Regions from separate parts of the Pseudogracilibacillus sp. ICA-222130 genome, predicted to be linked through region 1. Evidence: a T-box and tRNA genes for the amino acid it is inferred to sense, from the RefSeq annotation. Region 1 holds a T-box; the other holds one or more tRNA genes.

Region 1 (10,535 bases):
CAATAATCGAACATATTCATCGAGTATTAGAAAATACAAATGCATAAAAAATGGTGCCAATGGATTTTATTTTCCACCAACACCAGTTTTTGTATAACCTGAAAAAATGAAGCACGATAAAAAGCAGGCTGATAGAAAAATAGTCTATTTCTTCCTATTCGTGCTTCATGTACAGAGATAATCTCTTACTTGCATAATAAAATGCATGGATCCAGTTATGATGTATAAGATTTCTGAATCTTTATCTTTATTCAATGTATCAAGATAAAGATGCCAATCCGAGAGAAAATGAACACCCTGTAATTCCAATGTATATAATTCCTCCATCGACATTGCTCTTTCATGGTCAAACGACGTAACGGTCATTTCATCACAATTATTTGCTAGAAATTCAATCATTTCATGTACGGCCTTATCTCTAAATCCAGCAAATAAACAATGGATTTTTTTCTTTTGATATTTTTCCTTTATAGCATGGGTGAGCGCTTCTACCCCTGCCATATTATGAGCACTGTCCAACAAAATAGCAGGATTTTTAGAAATCAATTCCAAACGTCCTTGAAGTTGGAAGGTTCGAATGGCTTCCTCAGCTGTTTTTCTATGGAACTTTATGCCATCCTTTTGTAATAGATATAATCCCATACACGCTACAGCAAAATTTTGTAGATGATAGGTACCTGTAAAGGATGGATCAATATTGATCCGTTCATTTTCAATTTGTATACATATCTCCGTATCTGTTTCTTCCAGTGTATAATCTTTTCCAAAAGTATATAATGCTGCTTCTTGTTTCATTGCTTCCTCTTTTATGACGTCACTTGCTTTTGTGCTCATATTCCCAATCACAACAGGATGACCTCGTTTAATTATTCCAGCTTTATGAAAAGCTATACTTTCAATTGTATTACCTAAAAATTGCATATGATCCATTGCAACAGTGGTAATAATCGACAAAAGAGGCTCTACAACATTCGTCGTGTCTTCTCTTCCACCCATCCCTGCTTCTATGATAACGATATCTGTTCGTCCGACAAAATAACGGAATGCTATCGCTGTTAAAATTTCAAAAGGAGTTGGATGGTTACCTTCCCTATCTAACTGTTCAATCGTTTTCTCTAAAGCTTCAAATAATGCAACAAAATGTGTTTCTGGTATTGGTCGATCATTCCATATAATATGTCCTCTTATCCCTGTAAAACTCGGCGATGAAAAAACACCGACTCGATAATTTTCAAGTCTTAATATATTTTGCATTAAAGTAACGGTCGACCCTTTCCCATTTGTTCCAGCAACATGGATGACCCGTAATTTTTTCTCTGGGCGATCAAATGCTTCTAGTAAACGGTACATTCGATCTAATCCTGGTTTAATCCCAAATTTCTTTCTTTCTATGAAAAATGTTTCTATTGTCTTGATCGATTTCATCTTTTTCCCCACATTTTCTTGTAAATTTTATATTTTACATTAAAATTAGTATAGCAACTATTAAACGGAAAAGCATGTATGAAAAGATAGGTGAAAAAATGATTGGTTGGATCATATACAATGAACAAGATGCGAATGAAAATAAGCGTTATATTGAATGGTTTATCGATGAAGCTAAAAAAGAGGCCATCGATTTACAATTGAAATTGCGACATGAACTAATAATCGGGACAGAGAACGGCAAACAAACCATCCTATATCAAAACAAAAAAATGATGAAGCCGGATTTCGTCGTCATACGAACAATTGAACCATTTTTACAATTATATTTTGAGCGAATGAACATTCCCGTTTTCAATAACTATGAAACAGCAAAGGTTTGCAATGATAAAGCAACAACATATATGGAAATGAATGCTTTACAAATCCCAATTGTACCGACATATTTTATACATAAGGCTGCTTTGCCAGAAACGATGCCTCTTCCCTTTCCTTTTATTTTAAAACAAACGAATGGCCGAGGTGGCAGAGAAGTATTTTTCATAAAAAACGAAACAGACTGGGACGAAGCGATTGCACAATGTACCAATCATGCACTCGTCATACAAAGTGCAAATGTCCAACTCGGTCGTGATGTGCGTGTCTTTATTATCGGAAAAGAAATTATCGCCGCTGTGTTACGTAAAAACGACACTGATTTTCGTGCAAATTTCAAACTTGGTGGTACTGCTGAACGTTTCAAATTAAGTAAACGGAATGAAGAAATGATCATGAAAATTGTCGAAAGATTTAATTTCGGTCTAGTTGGAATCGATTTTCTCATTGGAAAAAATGGCGAATTAATTTTTAATGAAATTGAAGATGTAGTCGGATCAAGAATTTTAAGTGAAACGACGGATATTAATCTACTACAAAAATACGTACAATTTATTAAAAAACATGTAGAAAAATAACGGTACATCGGAAAAAACATCAATAACCTAGAGTCAGATGACTAAAATCTAACTCTAGGTTATTTTTTTACGCCTTTAATTCGTGTAAACGATCTTGAACGATACGGCGTTTTTCTTCATATTCTATTTGTTTTTTCTTTTCTGCTTCAACCACTTGTGCTGGGGCCTTTTCAACGAACCCTTTATTACTTAATTTTTTCTCTACTAAAGCAACTTCTTTATTCCATTTTTCTAGTTCCTTTTCTAGACGGGCGATTTCTTTCTCAAAATCAATTAATCCTTCTAATGGTAAAAATATTTCTGCTCCCGTTACTACTGCTGACATAGCTTGCTCTGGTACAATTGCGTCCTCATCAATCGTAAGTTCACTCGTATTACAAAAACGCTCTATAAATAAACGGTTTACGGACAATTGTTCTAACGCTTCTGTAGAAGTTGGTTTTAAAATCATGTTCACTTGTCGTGACATTGGTGTATCTACTTCCGCTCGAATATTACGAACAGATTTAATGATTGCCATGACTTGTTCCATTTGGTTGGATGCTTCTACATCATGAAATTTGTTATTTACTGTAGGCCAAGTCGCAACCGTGATAGATGCTCCCTCATGTGGCAATTGTTGCCAAATTTCTTCTGTAATAAAAGGCATATAAGGATGTAACATGCGTAATGTTTGGTCTAATACATGTGCTAAAACAGAACGAGTCGTTGCTTTTTTCGTTTCATCGTCCCCATATAAAGAAATTTTTGCCATTTCAATATACCAATCACAAAAGTCATCCCAAATGAAATTGTATAAATAACGTCCAGCTTCCCCAAACTCATATTTATCTGTATTCATTGTAACATGCTCGATTGTTTCATTTAGGCGCGTTAAAATCCACTTATCTGGTAAGGACATTTCTCCTGTTAAGTCGATTTCCTCATAAGTCAATCCATCCATATTCATTAACGCGAAACGAGAGGCGTTCCAAATTTTATTAGCAAAATTCCAAGTCGATTCGACTTTTTCCCAATGGAAACGTAAGTCTTGTCCTGGAGTGGATCCTGTTAATAAGAAATAGCGCAGTGCATCTGCACCATATTTTTCGATTACTTCCATCGGATCTACACCATTTCCTAATGATTTACTCATTTTACGTCCTTCCGCATCACGAATTAAACCGTGAATTAACACATCTTTAAATGGTTTTTCATCGGTAAATTCTAACCCTTGGAAAATCATACGAGCAACCCAGAAGAAAATAATATCATATCCAGTTACTAACACATCTGTTGGGAAGTAACGTTTGAAATCTTCACTTTCTTCATCCGGCCACCCCATTGTTGAAAATGGCCATAACGCACTTGAGAACCAAGTATCTAACACATCCGAATCTTGCTCCCAATTTTCAATATCTGCTGGTGCTTCTTTCCCTACATATATTTCCTTTGTTTCTTTATGGTACCACGCCGGAATACGATGTCCCCACCATAATTGACGTGAAATACACCAATCACGAATGTTTTCTAACCAATGTAAGTAAGTTCCTTCAAATCGATTCGGAACAAAGTTAACTTTTTCTTTCGTATTTTGTAATTCCACTGCTCGGTCTGCTAATGGTTGCATGTTTACAAACCACTGTGTAGATAAGTAAGGTTCTACAACTGCTCCACTACGCTCCGAATGACCTACTTGGTGTACGTGGTCTTCTATGTCGAATAATATACCCGCTTCTTGTAAATCTTTCACAATTTGCTTTCTACATTCAAAACGATCTAAACCTTCATATTGACCCGCGTTTTCATTCATCGTTCCATCTTCATTCATAACGAGTACACGATCTAAATTATGACGGTTTCCAATTTCAAAGTCGTTTGGGTCATGCGCTGGTGTAATTTTCACTGCACCAGAACCAAATTCCATGTCTACATAATCATCCGCAACAATTTCTATTTCACGACCGACGATTGGAAGGACTATTTTTTTGCCAATTAAATGTTTGTAACGTTCATCTTCAGGGTGTACGGCAACAGCAGTATCTCCTAGCATTGTTTCAGGTCGAGTTGTTGCAATTTCAATGGTTTCATCGCTATCTTTAATCGGATAACGCATATGATAAAATTTACCATTTACTTCTTCATAGATCACTTCAATATCAGATAATGCTGTTTTCGTTGCAGGGTCCCAATTAATAATATACTCTCCTCGGTAAATTAACCCTTTTTCGTATAAATTAACGAACACTTCTTGCACTGCATCAGATAAACCATCATCTAATGTAAATCGTTCACGTGTATAATCCAGTCCTAATCCTAGTTTCCCCCATTGTTCACGGATATGGTCTGCATATTCTTCTTTCCATTCCCAAACCGTGTCAACGAATTTTTCACGTCCTAAATCATAACGTGATTTCCCTTCTGTCTCTTTTAATTTTGCTTCTACAACGGCCTGTGTTGCGATTCCAGCATGGTCCATTCCAGGTAACCATAATACATCATACCCTTGCATTCGTTTCATACGCGAAATCGTATCTTGCATCGTCGTATCCCAAGCATGTCCTAAATGTAATTTACCAGTAACATTTGGTGGAGGAATAACGATTGAGAATGGGGTTTTATTCGTATCTCCTGTCGCCTCAAAAAATTTCCCTTCTAACCAAAAACTATAACGATCACGTTCGATAGCTACATGATCATATTTTGGTGGAAGATTTACATGATTGTTTTCACTCATTTTTCATAGCCTCCTAAATTTTGCAATAAAAAAACTTTCCATCCTAAATAGGACGAAAAGTATTATTTCCGTGGTACCACCTATGTTTACAAGTTTCCTTGTACACTCTAAATGTACGTAACGTGTACGAACCGTTCTTTTCCTACTCTATTTTCAGAAAAGCTGTCTAAAGGGCGACCTTCTAAAAATGTATATAGAAAACTCTCAGCAATTGTTTTCTTCTCTGGCAATATAACATGTTTTATACTCTTCCCTCGCACTACATTTCTCTTATACAGTTATTATTATTTTAAACTTTTACAATGATTTTTGCAACTTTTACAATAATTGTGTCCCATCTTTTGTGTATGATACATATAGTATGGCAAGAGGTGAACAATATGGGGAAATTTTATCGTTATAAATTGCCAACATGGTTATGTAAAATAGTGAATATATTGGAAAAAGCAATCGTGCCCATTCTCGTTTTTCAGTTAATTCGTACACTGTTTATGACGACAACACTCGATTTAATTATTTTAACATTACTTATTATTTTGTTCATTCTTTTTTATGTACAATGGCTTTAAGAGGACTTTTTCTTCGTTTTTATTTTTAAAATTTGACCTGCTTCAATGATATCTTCAGTTAAATCATTATCTTTCATTAATTGATAAACCGATAGATTATATCTTTCCGCAATTTTATCTAAATAATCATTTTCTTGCGTAATATACATTTTTACATGTTCATACTGTTCTGTCTCATCTTCGTTAGAAAATAACATATGAAATAACGAGACAGGACTTTTGGTTGTTTCTTCTTCAACCGCTTCTTCTGCAATTGCTTCTTCCTCTTCTGTATGATCTAATTCTTGTTCATTCGATGAAAAACCGATAGTGACAGGTGTTTCTTCCTCTTCTACCATACGTATGTCATCCGCTTCATGTAACTGTACTGTTTCTTCTACTTGTTGGCCTTCATTTTTGCTTTGCTTTACCTTATCTAGTTCCTTTTCTTCATCATGAAGTTGTGTCGAAATAATATCAGTTTCTTTTTTATCTTCTTTTCGTTCCTTTTCGGAAGTGGTTTGATCAATTCCATTAATCCTAACATTGGCGGTTAGATGAATGGTAACAGGATTTTTTATTGTATAATCAAACATTTCCATTTGCATAGAAACATCATCTAAATTTTTAATTTTTGATTTTTCAATGGCAATTTCAATCGGGAATGCATGCAAAAACATCGCTTTATTTTCACCTAATAACTGTACTTGTTCCATTTGCGGTTCTTTTCTGTCAAATGGTTCCTCATTTTCTAACAAACGATAGTTTCCTTGTAAAATTAAATCTCCTTTTAATAAAATGAAATCATGTTTCATTTGCATGATAATATTTGGCTCCAAAGATATTTGCATCATTTCATCAATTTTCATATCGTTGGAAACATGAATATATTCTTCTATCGGGATATACATTACTTCGTGTTCCTCCATCACAATCATTCCCCCTGTTAAAAAGACTTTTCTATATTGTATGTGGTAAAATATAGTTTATGAATGATCCGTTTTGGAAGGAAAGGAATGTTACAATGATGAACAAGCAACACGCATTTGTTGCCTATTTATTAATTGGGTTTGGAACGTATTTTTTAATTCGTCAACTCGATTTACAATTATTTGCTAATTTCTATTCATGGCCAACATTTTTACTCATTGTTGGCATTGCATATTTAATTCATGGATATACGATAAAAAATGAGGATGATATATTTATTGGATTCATTCTTACTGGATTAGGCATTCATTTTCATGGCATTGAAAATTATGATTTTTGGTTTGATCATTGGTCTATTTTCGCGCTCATTTTTGGGCTTGCATATATGATTCGATTTTGGCGAACGAAAAAAGGATTTATTCCAGGCGTTATTTTATTAACCATTGCTTTTTTCATGATTTTTTCTGTTAGTTTACCTTCTTGGTTTACATGGATTTATGGGGTTGTAGAATTTTTAGAAACCTTTTGGCCAGTTGCGTTAATTGCCATCGGTTTGTATTTATTAAAATTTAAAAAATGAAGGTGAAATCGAACAATAGAAGGATCGTAATCCTCTATTGTTCGTTCTTATTTATTCGTTATTGGAATGATTTTCTCCCCAAATTTATTCTATGCTACATGAAGTATACCCACATATGATCACTCTTCGGTCTATCCTTCATTTTTTACCATGTACCTTATTTTGGGTGAACACGTTTTAACCGTTGATCTTATTCATATTTCCATTATTTTTCACATAAAATATAAAAAGATGCATCTTATATCAGTCATAGAGAGAGGTTCGTTATGCATAGACTAGCTTCGCATGAGGGGTTTGGTAACACCATTCATTTACCTAAGCTTACATGAGCCATATGGTAAGGAGGTGTGTACCAATGACAATTGATAGTGCGCTATCATTAATGATTTCTTTTGGTGCATTGGTCGCTTTTATCGTTGCCAATCAAAATAAAAAGAAATAATCCCCCACATGCATTGGTTAGGCGCTGAAGGATTATTTCTGATGTTGCCTTCCCCTCTTTGTCGGGTCCGGTCTATTATGGCCGTCTCATGTCATACACATGAAACGGTCTTTAATAATGTATGATACGTGTAAAATTATATGCCAATAAAAAACATACCGAATAATCACAAATAATAGATTGGAACTATTGAGAAGTTCTCTTTCTTCTATTTGAGCATATGTTATTAAAAAAGGAGTGTGACGTATGGAATCAATCAGTTTTCCTATTTTCATTCAAACGATGGTAGTAGAAGCCGAACCAAACACAAGGTTATACTATCCAAGAGTAACTCACTTACCGGATCCAGTAAAAAGAAAAATAAATGAGACTATTTATCAGATGGTGGAACATTTATATGAGCGACAATTTATCGAACAACAAACAAGCGAATTTGCTGAAGCACTTGGAACATATGAAGTAAAATTAAATGAACGACATTTATTAAGCATTACTTTATCCAATTATAGCATCGCCCCTCAAGCTGCAAACGGACTAACCATGATGGAAGCTTTAACTTTCGATACCGAAACTGGCAAAACATATACTTTAAGTGATTTATTTCAACCTGACAGTAATTACATAGAAATTTTATCCACCATCATCCAGAAACAAATAACAGATAGAAATATTCCAACCAATGAAACTTTCACAGAAATTTCTCCTACACAATCTTTTTACTTAACCGACAAATGCCTCATTCTCTTTTTTCAAGCGCTTGTTTTCACCCCACATTATGTTGGGATACCCGTTTTTCCCATCTCCATATTTGAATTAGAAGAGATAATCAATGAAGAAGGACCGTTAGCGCGTTTGCTACCTACTGTGTAGCTAAAGATAGAAAAAAGCTTGTAGCTTCATATAAATATAGCCACAAGCTTTTTTATTTATTTCAAATACTTTTCCATCACAGCCCAAATTTCTTCTTTATTTTCACCCGTTTCAGCTGAAAATGGCATGACGTATGGTTGGTCATTATACTCTGTGATAAATGCATTACGCACTTGTCGTATATGTTGATCTCGTTTATTCTTCGCAATTTTATCTAGTTTCGTCGCTACAATTAGAACAGGATGTTCTAAATACGAAGCAAAATTATACATTTGAACATCTTCTTCTGTCGGTTTATGGCGAATATCGACGATCAATACGACTAATTTCAGCTGTTCTCGTGTTTGGAAATATTCTTCCATCATTTGTCCCCATTTTGCTTGTTCTGTTTTAGATACTTTCGCATAGCCATATCCGGGAACATCAACAAAATGAAATGCATCATTAATAATATAAAAATTTAATGTACGAGTTTTTCCAGGTTTTGACGATGTACGAACGAGATTTTTTCGTTGAATCATTTTATTAATAAAGGATGATTTACCAACATTTGACCTTCCTGCTAATGCTATTTCTGGTATAGAATGATTTGGATACTGTTTACTCGAAACTGCGCTAATGACAATATCAGCACTATTTACCTTCATTGTTTCGCCTCCACAAGTGCATGATCGAGCACTTCATCTAAATGTTTCACCGGTATAAACGTTAAGTCATTACGAATACTTTCTGGAATATCTTCCAAATCACGTTCATTATCTTTTGGAATGATAATGGTTCGTAAGCCAGCACGATGTGCACTTAATGATTTTTCTTTTAATCCGCCGATTGGTAAAACATTTCCACGTAATGTAATTTCCCCTGTCATCCCTACTTCACGTTTAACAGCACGATTTGTCAATGCTGAAATTAATGCAGTAGCCATTGTAATCCCCGCAGATGGACCGTCTTTTGGAGTTGCTCCTTCCGGTACATGCACATGGATATCATATTTTTTATGAAAATCAGGTTCAATTTGTAACGCATTTGCACGAGAGCGAATATAACTGAAAGCTGCTTGCGCTGACTCTTTCATAACATCGCCTAATTTTCCAGTTAAAATTAATTCCCCTTTACCTGGATAATGAGCAACTTCAATGGCTAATGTATCTCCGCCGACGGATGTATATGCTAATCCTGTCGCTGTTCCTATTTGGTCCTCTTGTTCCATTAATCCATAACGATAAATTGGTTTACCGAGTAATTCAACTAATCGTTTTTCTGTTGCAATGACTCTTTTTTGTTCCCCAGCAATAATAATTTTTGCAGCCTTACGACAAAGGGTTGCAATAGTACGTTCTAAATTACGTACTCCAGCTTCTCTCGTATATTCTCGAATCAACTTTAATAGAGCATTGTCCCGAATTTGCAAATCATTCTTTGTTAGTCCGTTTTCTTTTAATTGTTTCGGAATTAAATGATCTTTTGCAATATGCAATTTTTCTTGCTCTGTATATCCAGATATATTAATTAATTCCATTCGGTCTAGCAGTGGTCCAGGAATATTGTTAACGTAGTTTGCTGTAGCAATGAATAAAACATTCGACAAATCATACGTTTCTTCAATAAAATGATCACTAAAGTTATGATTTTGTTCTGGGTCCAACACCTCTAGTAATGCGGATGATGGATCCCCACGAAAATCATTAGCCATTTTATCAATTTCATCCAATAAAAAGACCGGATTTACAGTGCCCGCACGTTTCATTCCTTGAATAATACGACCCGGCATTGCACCAATATAGGTACGACGATGTCCTCTAATTTCTGCTTCGTCACGTACACCACCAAGTGAAATGCGGACAAATTTACGATTAACCGATTCCGCAATCGATTTTGCTAAAGATGTTTTCCCAACTCCAGGTGGGCCCACTAAACATAAAATGGGTCCTTTAATAGAATTCGTTAATTTTTGTACAGCTAAATATTCTAAAATACGTTCTTTTACTTTATCTAATCCGTAATGGTCTTTATTTAAAGTTGCCTGAGCTCGATCGATATGGATCGTATCTTCCGTTTTTTCCTGCCAAGG
Region 2 (10,535 bases), on a different contig from region 1:
TCCAAAGCGGTTCATTACATCCTTCGTATTGACACCTTCCGGCAGCTTTTCCCCATAGTCTTATTTTTACTCTTTCTGGTATATGTGTTTTTGACATAGATACGCCCCTCTAACTAAAGTTTTTTTCGTTTTCTAATAATTGGGTGTTCCCCTCCGCCTAACCATTTTCCAGTCGCATGCCACATTTCATAATAATAGAGCCAAAGTGTAGTCCAAGGAACAATTGTTTCGGCTATAACCATTTGTTTCGTCCATTCCTTCTTCTTAGGACGAAAAAGGCATAATTTGTTCCCTGGGTATACATGAGGTATTTTCTCTTCTCCTCTATTTTCCAGTGGTGGATCAAGCACAAGCACTTTTGGTTGTAGCATACCTAATGAATAAGTTATTTCCACAAGATAACTCTTACTTAGCGGCGTGGGCTGTAATTTGCCAGTCCAAACAACCTTATTCTTCTTCCACGCCTGCTTAAATTTAGGAAAAGCAAGATTCATAGCAATGATTTGTTGTGAAATAGGAATATGGTTTTTATTAAAAAAATTCTTCTTATTCGCCATAAAATGTGTTCTTCCTCATTGCAACTACGTTCACTTCTTTTGTCGTTGCTACTAACAATCCAGCACCAGCAACGCCAAGTGTGTTGGTCTCTCTCGCCTTTTCCATATACTCCGCTTGCTCCTCAAGAGTTTCGTTAATAACATTTTCCCCGAACATCACTTTAAGTTCCTCTGCAATTTCATGAATACCTCGAAGTTCGTTTAATCGGTTCCACTTTTGCTTAAAATCACGAATGAACGAAACAAAAGATTTATACAATTCTGGATGATCCTCCCATCGTTCACTCAGATCTTCATTTTCGTTTGTTGGATTTAACACAGTTAATCGTTCTCCGTCTGTCGGAAGGACCGAAAGAATGCCTGCCAAGATTGCAGTAATTGCTTCAAAAACAGATGCTTGTCCTTTATATAATTGTCCTGCCAACGTTGTTAAGACAATACTAATCGGAGCAGAATCGAGTTCATCTTCAAAATAGACATCCCGATATCGTTTAATTAATTGAACCGCACGCTTTAAAGGTGGTTTTCTTTCAATATTCTCATCATGTGGTAGCGGTTTTATGTCCGCCCGTTTTTCGAGTAGTAATTCATACTGATAGGATTGTTTGTTAAACCAAGCTGAATATCCTTTTGGATTACTATCCTTCCAGTCTTTTACTTTTCTGTCAGGAACTTTGATATTTGTATTTGATGTCTGACTAGCTGGATGAGCCGGTAATATATCCACGTGAAACTCATTGGCATAGTTTAGCCGAATACAGCGTTTTTTTCTTTCAACCATATTTTTATATGTCTTATTTTCTTTGAGGCGTTTTTCGATGGAGTCTAAAAGTTTTATCGGGTCTTTTCCTTGCCATGTTTCATAAATTTGGCATACTAAATCAAGATCGTACTCCTGCTTAGAAAGTGGCTTAACAGTCGTACCGATACTTAGTGATCCTTGGGGATAGATTTCAATTTCTGCACCACCTAATTCTTCACCTTTGGAAAGCCAGGTTCCAACTGTTAGATACCTTTCCTCGGCAAGTTTTCGTTGTGTTTTACTAATTTGAAGTTTTGCACCCACACGTTGAAGTAAATCGTCTAATTGGTTTAATACGTAAAATTTTCCGTTCATAAAATCTCCTCTCTGGAACCGAATGTTCGTTCCTAATTAGATAACCATATTATATCCTTTTGGTCAGTACTGTTCAAGGTAAATAATCAATATATAGACATCATTAACATAAATAACACAATATATTGTGTTGCATTTGTTTTAAATAATAATTCCGTGTTAAATGGTATTGATAAAAGTATAGGCCACGATTAAGTTATGGCTATGTAATAATGCATTAACTCCCCAAATTTCTTTTGCATCAGATAATGCTTTAAGACTTATTTCTTAGTGTGACCAATAGCTATCATCTATTAGTTAAACTTACGTACGCTAAATCTGTTGCTAACCACGATATTAAAAGTTAGTAATCCTAGTCATAACAAAACAATAAATTGAAGCAACCGAATTTATACGCTGCTAATTCGTACTTAAACATGTGTTATTCTCATTTGGTCAACAAAAACAAATTATTTTTATTTATTATAAACACAAAAAACGCTTGTCCTATATAGGACAAACGTTTAAATGTATGACTCCGATTGGGCTCGAACCAACGACCTCTACCCTGTCAAGGTAGCGCTCTCCCAGCTGAGCTACGGAGTCGAATATGTAAGAACATGTATTATAATAGCCAATATATACAGCTTTGTCAACAAATAACATAATCAACGACATTATCTCTACACATTTTATTGATTCATAACGCGAATATTATCCGAGTATAATAAAACCTCTTTTGTAAAGAATATAAAAAAGGAGGTTTTGGCTTATGAATTGGTCACAAATATTAGCCTTAATTTTAGTGATAATAGGTGCGATTAATTGGGGATTGATTGGTTTTTTTCAATTCGATTTAGTTGCATCTATCTTTGGTGGACAGGGAGCAATCTTATCTAGAATTATTTATGCATTAGTTGGGTTAAGTGGCTTATACGCATTAACCTTATTCTTTATTGGCATGGACAATGATTTGGTCGATAATGAAATGAGAGCGAATAGACCGAATTATGGTACAGAGTTTGGGGATGATTTTCGATCATTTTACAAATCGGAATGATATAGATTAACCAGAGAAGGATGAGGCGTTCTTTAGATCACGGAATTATTTTACTTATACAAAAGAAAGCACCCCTTAATTCAGATCTTGCTCTAACTTAAGGAGTGCACGTCATCGTCTCCCTCTATCCTGAAAAAGAATATTCCTCGGCAGTAAGCCTTTACTTGATGGTTTACTGTTTTTTTGTGGTGACTTGGATTGATCATCCATATGGAAAATAATAGAAGCATCCTTATTAGGTTGAAGATTGTATCATTGTTAATACTTTATTCATTTCTTGAGTCGCTCCAACTTCAAAATATTTGTCAAATGGACATCCTAATAAATGAATTCGTTCCACTACATTTTCAATTGTAAATTGATCAGGAACAAGACCCTCTCTAATCTCTTGCCAAAAAAGTGGTGTTGCAACCGTTGCATCTGCAGTTTTCCTTGGTGAATATGGTGCAATCAATGTTTTATTTTTCCCGTGCTGTACATAGTCAATATATAAACGCCCTTTTCTATTTTTCTTTAAACGTTCGGTTGTAAATAAATCCGAATAATTATTTTCTAAAGTCCATGCAATTGCTTGCGTAAACAGAGCAGTCTCTTCGTATGTCATACTCTGTACAGGGATCGGTATATGGACTTGCAAACCTTTATTCCCCGATGTTTTAACGAATGATATTAAATTCAGGCGGTCTAATAAAAGCTTAATTATTAACGCAGCCCGTATAGCTAAATCAAATCTTTCTCTATCCGGTGGATCTAAATCAAACACAATTTCATTTGGATATTCACTGTCTAACGTTTGAAAAGGGATGTGATATTCCATCGCCCCATGATTAGCGAACCAAACAAGATGGTCTAATGTATCACAAACAATTAATTTGTCGCCATCTACTTCTATAGGTTTAATAAATTCAGGAGCGTAACTTGGAAGATTCTTTTGAAAGAAACTTTCGCCTAACACACCATCCGGAGAACGAATGACGGTTAATGCTTTTCCCCTTAGGAAGGGTAACATATAAGGAGAAACTTCTCTTATATAAGTAAGTAAATTCCCTTTCGTCAACTTTTTATCTGGCCAAAACACCTTGTTCGTATTAGTTATTTCCATTCCAGGTGGAATCATAGCCATATCAAGATGTAATTGCTCGATGGTACATTCTTCTGGTCTTGTATTAGGTAGGAGTTCTTTAAATGATGGCTCCCTTAATTCGCCTTTATGTAAGTCTAAAGTGTTTATGGATACACAAATAGCCGGTAATAGTGAATAACCGTCCCCCTGTTTATCACCTTTTGTTATAAAAATTTGTTTCAATGTACTCATTGATTCCTCATTTAAACCGTGTTTACATTTTCCAATAGTTTTGATGACTCCCCCATCATACACACTGACTAGAAAATAACCATTGACCATATCCATATGAGTTAAAAAGCCTTGGACTTTTCGCCAATTTTTAATTTTATACCAATCTCGATGTTTTTTACCTTCTAAATACACGCTATTTTTCCTTTTAGCAATCAATCCTTCTCCCTTATAATCATAGACTTTTTTCCATAAATTTTTACCATTTTCATATGTGTGAATGAACTGTATTCGTACTTTTAAAGAAGATGCTGTAAATAATTCTTTTAGTAATTGTTTTCGATACAATAATTTTTTATGGTACAAATACTCCCCTTTATACTGTAAAAGGTCAAAAGCCATAAACGTTACGGGTCGTTCTTCCGATTTATTTCGAATCAAGTCCTCATTTTTTAACCTTCCTCGTTTTTGTATCCATGAAAAATTTGCTTGAAATGGATTGTTTAACACAACTAATTCGCCATCCATTTTCACTGGTAAAAATGCATTCATTTTCTCTTTATTTTTATGACAATAGTTGATGATCTCTGGAAAATTTCCAGACAAATCTTTATTATTTCTGTTTGTAATTTTCACTCCATCTCTTTCCCAATGTAACACACATCGAAATCCGTCATACTTTACTTCATACAACCAATCATCGCCCTTAGGGATTTCCTCTATTGCTATTGGTTTCATAACGTTCATATGTATCACCTCTTTTACATAGCATGCCTCATTCTTTGTATAAAAAACTTACAAATCAGCAAAATAATTAGAAAAGGAGGACAAGTCATGCACACAATGTGGAAAGGGACAATAAGTTTTGGACTTGTAAACATACCTGTAAAAATGCACGCTGCAACCGAAAATAAGGATATAAAACTTAGACAATTGCATAAGAAGTGTAAAACACCTATTAAATATGAAAAAACTTGCCCTTACTGTGAGGAAGAAGTTAAAAGTGAAGATATTGTTAAAGCGTATGAATATGCTAAAGATAAATTTGTTATTTTAGATGAAAAAGAATTAGAGGCATTACAAAAAGAGCAAACCGATAAAGCAGTGGAAATTATTGACTTTGTAAAGTTATCGGATATAGATCCTATTTATTTTGAAAAAAGTTATTATTTATCGCCAAACGAAGGTGGAAGTAAAGCTTATGGTTTATTGCGTAATGCTTTAAAAGATACTAAAAAAATAGGCGTTGCAAAAATGATGATCCGATCAAAAGAACAACTAGCTGTAATTCGTGTGTATGCGAATACTTTAGTAGTTGAAACGATTCATTATCCAGATGAAGTAAGAGATGTAAAGGAAGTTCCAAATGTACCCGCTAAAGTAGACACTGTAAAAAAGGAATTGGATACAGCTAAAATGTTAATTGAGCAATTAACGACGAAGTTTGATCCAGAAAAATATACAGACGATTATAGGACGGCATTGCTTGAATTAATTGAAGAAAAGAAAAACAAAAAGCAAACAACTACCGTTACAGCAGAAGGCAAACCCGGCCCAGGTTTTGAGTCTAACTTGATGGATGCCTTACAAGCATCATTGAATCGAGCGAAAAAGGATCATCCAAAGACAAAGAATACTAAACGAAAATCTACAACTAAAAAACAAACTACATCGTAACAATTAATTTAAACTAGAGCGCAACAAAGCGTTCTTTTTTCAAGTTTCACCCTTACACCATGAAACACGACATGTTATAGTTTTCAGCTTAAGATTACGTGGAGTGGCTTTCATTATTAACAACGTATCAATTGGGAAACATATCAAAAAGGAGGAAGAGTAAAATGGGAACTTTATGGGCACTTATTGTCGGTGGTATTCTTGGTTGGTTAGCAGGATTAATTATAAGTAAAGATGTTCCAGGTGGAATCATTGGTAATATTATAGCTGGTATAGTTGGTGGTTGGTTAGGTTCTATATTGATGGGAAACTTTGGACCAGAAATAGGTGGTTTCTTTATCATTCCTACCTTAATTGGGGCAATTATCGTAATTGGTATCCTAAGCCTCATTATGGGTAGTATACGAAAGTAATTTGTTTTTTATTTGAGTAAAAGTATTTTTTGTATTTTTTTACCATGGTTAATATTACATCAATTAGCTCATAATTATACATAGAAATTAAAAAGGAGTGATTGGACATGGAGATGCAAAATAAAGTGCAAAAAGAATTAACTGAGATGGACAGTGAACAAAAGGATTCCATCCTAGAAAATTTTGATCGTTTTAAACAATACCTCTTAGAAAAAATCGAACTAGGGGAAAATATGGGATTAAGCGATGACAAGCTTGCAAAAGCAACGGAATTAGTCGCAAATTATCTCGCTAAACATGAAGAGCCTCGTAATCGAGAGGAACATCTCTTAATGGAGTTATGGAAATCTGGATCCAAAGAAGAACAAAAGTCACTTTCCCATATGCTTCTAGAAATGATTAAGAAATCTTAAATCATTTTTCATGTGAAAAATATTGATTTCTTCAAAACCTAAAACGATACGATAAACTATATCCCCTAGAAATCATTACTATTTCTAGGGGATTAAATTTAAATACAATTAAATTAAACCAATACCTTCCACCTGTATTCACTCCTTTTCATTTATAAAATGATAAAATCAATGACATTATTTGTTTCGTTTGTTCATACAGCAATGTTTCTGCTTGATTCATACATTCTTCTAAACTCAGCGGTCCATTGACAATGGAAAAACACCCTGCAAATTGATCTGATAATTTTTCATGTTTACTTATGGATCCTGAAAGTAAGACGGTCGGTACATTATATTGTTTTGCTAATGTAGCTACATAGCTCGGGGCTTTCCCATACAATGTCTGTTCATCTGTTTTTCCTTCTCCTGTGATAACGAATGTTGTATCTTCCAACTCTTGTTCTAATTCAATCATTTGAGCAATTAATTTAGCCCCCGATTTTAACTTTGCATGTAAACATAAAAGAGCAAATCCTATTCCACCTGCGGCCCCCGCTCCTTCTTGTTTTTTTAAGTTGTTTTGAAAGGCATTCTCTAAAATAGTTCCATATCGATCCATCGCTTGATCAAATTGCGCTAAATTAGAAGAGGGTAAACCTTTTTGTGGTCCATACACATATGTTGCCCCTTGTTTTCCACAAAGCGGATTATTTACATCTGATGCTACTTTTATTTCCACCTCTGTTTGCCATTTGTTTAAAGCGGTTACATCTACAGTATGAATGTCTGAAATATCTTTCCCAAAAATGGAAACCTCTTCTCCAATATTATTAAATGCTTTCATACCTAATGCCTGTAACATTCCTAATCCACCATCATTCGTGGCACTTCCACCAATACCGATAACAAATTGTCGACAACCACGACGATAGGCATCTTCCATTACTTCTCCCAAACCATACGAAGTTGTGTTATATGGATTCCTCTCTGAAAGTGATATTTGTTCCAAACCAGCTATTAATGCCATTTCAATAAATGCAATATGATCATCAGATATTCCATAATACGTATTGATTTTTTCTCCACGTGCTCCTGTGACATACACATAAATTTTTTCCATATTCCCCCTATGAAATAAACTATTTAATGTTCCCTCGCCCCCATCTGCCATAGGTTTTAAAACGGTTCTAATCGACGGTTCTACATCATGTATGGCTTGAGCAATTATTTCAGAAACATTTGTAGCCTCTAAACTATCTTTATAACTGTCTGGCGCGATTACTATTTTCATTTTGCTACTCCTTTATATGAATTACGGAAAGATCTGCAATCGTTCCATCGACTAACTCGATTTCTTGCGGTTTCTTCTTTACATACATATACAAGATATTTAATCGATGAACTTAGATTATATTTGGTTAATCGCTTCACTTTCTTTGGACATGGTGTGTAAAATTTCCACCACTCCTTCATTTGACATAATCATATCATCTTCCTCATATATCGTACATATATAATCTAAATCATCCTGCTGACATAAATTATATAAACGTTCTAATTTTCAAAGTTAAAAATATGCATTACCTATAAAAAGTATGAATACCATTAAATAATGTAATTTTTCCAAGTGTATAGTATGATAGAAGTAATTATTAAAGTAAGACTTTTCAGAAAGGAACGGAATGCCTATGTCTCGTACAATTTCAGTTTTATTAATTATCGCTGGACTAGCATTATTAGCATATGGAGGTTATGAATATTTCACTTCCAAATATAATGAAGGTCAACGTTTAAGCGAAGCGAAAGAATTTGTTTCAACTGATATTGTTGAGGATAATATTGATTTCGATTATAGTGTATTCAGTGAAGGAGATACAATTGGTGTATTATACATCCCGAAACTAGATCGTGAAATCCCAATTGTTGAAGGAACAGATGAAAAGGAATTAGCTCAAGGTGTCGGGCATTATTCAGGTACAGGGTTTCCAGGTGAGAACAAACAAATTTTACTCTCGGGCCACCGTGATACTGTTTTTCGAAATTTTGGTGATTTAGAAGATGGGGATGAATTCCATATCCAAATGGAGCATGGAACATTCGTCTATGCAATTCGCGATAGTGAAACAGTCATCGTACCAGCAGATGATACGACAATAATCGACCCAAGTCGTGATGAAGAAGTATTAACTGTTTCTACCTGTTATCCATTCTCCTATATTGGAGATGCACCAGACAGATATATTTTGCACTCTTATCCTGTAACAGAAAAATCAAATAAATAATACGTCTAATCTCCGAGAAAATTTGTCGGAGATATTTTTTATGCGAATTTCTTAACGTTTTCTCATTTTCCTCTCGCTTTGTTATCATTTTTTCCCTTTAATATATAAGTATGAGTCGAAGGGAGAGAGAGATAAAATGAAAAAAATGATTGGTTTAATAGTTGTTCTAGTTCTCGTATTAGGAATTGGGTTTGGTTTAACTACAAAAGCGGATGAAATCACCGTCTACCATAATCAAACAAACCAAGATGAGCATGTAAAAGATGATGGTGATAAATTAACAGAAGAAACTCCAGTAGAGTCAGAAGCTGAAGTGGATAAAGAAGTTGATACAACAGATATAGACGAAGATTCCACAAAAGAAGAAACCGTAACAGAAACGCCTGATACAACCGAAACATATCAATTTGAAGAAACAAAAATAATTGAAAGTAAAGTAGATATGAATGGACTGTCTATGGATGTCGTGGAAGATAATCCGTACAAACGAATTATGTTAATAAAAGATGAAAATGGACATAAACAATATAAAACAATTTATATGAAAAAGAAAAACTTCTTAAAAATTATCGACCTGAACGGCGGCATGATGTATAAAGGTAAAGTAAGCTAAACTAAACAAACACCCTTAGAGTGACCTCTAAGAGTGTTTTTATTTATTTTAAGAAATCTTCCTCTTTATACGCTGGATTTGGATACGTGTAAAACCCTTCCCCACTTTGTACACCTAATTTATTTTTATCAATGAAATTCTCTTTTAAATATTTAGCAACCTTTTTTCCCTGTTCATCTCCAGCAGCAGCCTTAGTTTTTGCTAAATTATAAGGTGTATTAATTCCTATAATGTCTAAAATCGCAAACGGACCACTTGGGGCACCTGTTGAAATCATCCAAGTTTTATCAATTGTGTGAGGATCTGCTATCCCGTTTACAACCAGATACTCTGCAGAGTTTAGGAATGGCACTAATAAGGAGTTTAATACATATCCTGGTTGCTCTTTATATATTGGTATCGGAATCATCCCTATTTCTTTCGCAAATTCAATGGTACGATCAAAAACCTTCTCTTCTGTGCCTTCATGTTTCATAATCTCCGCAATGTTAAATTTCCAAATTTCATTCGCAAAATGTAAATGGAGATATCTTCCCGGATTTTTTACAAACGATTTAATTTGGCTCGGAATAAAAGTTGATGAATTCGATGCGAAAATAACATCGTCGCTCGCCTTTTCAGATAATTCCGCATAAAAGTCATGTTTAATATCAAGTAATTCTGGTACCGCTTCAATAACTAATTGTACGTTGTCAACTGCTTCTTCTATGCTAGTGAAAAAAACAATCCTATTATAAGCCTCGTCTAGAACTTCGTCTGTCAATCCAAGATCCGCTTTATATCTTTCCTTTAATACATTTAATCGTTCTTTTGCCGCTTCGATCGCCGCTTCGTTAATGTCATACACATGTACACCAAAACCATGTACTGCGGATTGAAATACAATTTGACTTCCTAACACGCCTGAACCTGCAACCATTATATTGTTTATTTCCATTACAAAACATCCTTTCTTGGATAAAAGCAAGCTTATTTTTATCCATCGTAATATGTTTTTATTATTGCCTTCCTATTACTAATGTACACCTTTTAAAATATAGATGCAAAGAACTAGTCCCTTTTTAGTGAAATGAGAAAAAGAGGATAAAAAAAGATGATCCCTACATTAATATAGGAATCATCTACTTTTAAATGGTACCGTCCCAATA

What was found. A T-box is a leader RNA that pairs with one kind of tRNA and senses whether it is charged. The one in region 1 lies ahead of WKT09_RS00170 (valine--tRNA ligase), so its partner is inferred to be a tRNA-Val.
Region 2: it encodes a tRNA-Val, which carries the amino acid that the T-box ahead of WKT09_RS00170 (valine--tRNA ligase) is inferred to sense. The anticodon was not compared.

What each region holds. Positions count from the first base shown of each region.
Region 1 covers NZ_JBBKBG010000001.1:31,371-41,905, reverse strand. Annotated here, with positions in the region: gene WKT09_RS00185 (ATP-grasp domain-containing protein) at 1-47, shown strand, start outside; gene WKT09_RS00180 (bifunctional folylpolyglutamate synthase/dihydrofolate synthase) at 166-1,425, opposite strand; gene WKT09_RS00175 (ATP-grasp domain-containing protein) at 1,500-2,378, shown strand; gene WKT09_RS00170 (valine--tRNA ligase) at 2,446-5,094, opposite strand; T-box leader at 5,140-5,363, opposite strand; gene WKT09_RS00165 (hypothetical protein) at 5,475-5,663, shown strand; gene WKT09_RS00160 (LysM peptidoglycan-binding domain-containing protein) at 5,660-6,571, opposite strand; gene WKT09_RS00155 (LiaI-LiaF-like domain-containing protein) at 6,670-7,152, shown strand; gene WKT09_RS00150 (RsiV family protein) at 7,841-8,464, shown strand; gene yihA (ribosome biogenesis GTP-binding protein YihA/YsxC) at 8,521-9,111, opposite strand; gene lon (endopeptidase La) at 9,108-10,535, opposite strand, start outside.
Region 2 covers NZ_JBBKBG010000002.1:177,209-187,743, reverse strand. Annotated here, with positions in the region: gene WKT09_RS02290 (SAVED domain-containing protein) at 1-97, opposite strand, end outside; gene WKT09_RS02285 (hypothetical protein) at 114-557, opposite strand; gene WKT09_RS02280 (nucleotidyltransferase) at 547-1,674, opposite strand; tRNA gene WKT09_RS02275 (tRNA-Val) at 2,187-2,259, opposite strand; gene WKT09_RS02270 (DUF378 domain-containing protein) at 2,426-2,713, shown strand; gene WKT09_RS02265 (DNA ligase D) at 2,949-4,754, opposite strand; gene ku (non-homologous end joining protein Ku) at 4,842-5,684, shown strand; gene WKT09_RS02255 (GlsB/YeaQ/YmgE family stress response membrane protein) at 5,849-6,097, shown strand; gene WKT09_RS02250 (DUF3243 family protein) at 6,205-6,510, shown strand; gene WKT09_RS02245 (glycerate kinase) at 6,659-7,783, opposite strand; gene WKT09_RS02240 (class D sortase) at 8,181-8,774, shown strand; gene WKT09_RS02235 (hypothetical protein) at 8,911-9,387, shown strand; gene WKT09_RS02230 (3-hydroxyacyl-CoA dehydrogenase) at 9,431-10,324, opposite strand.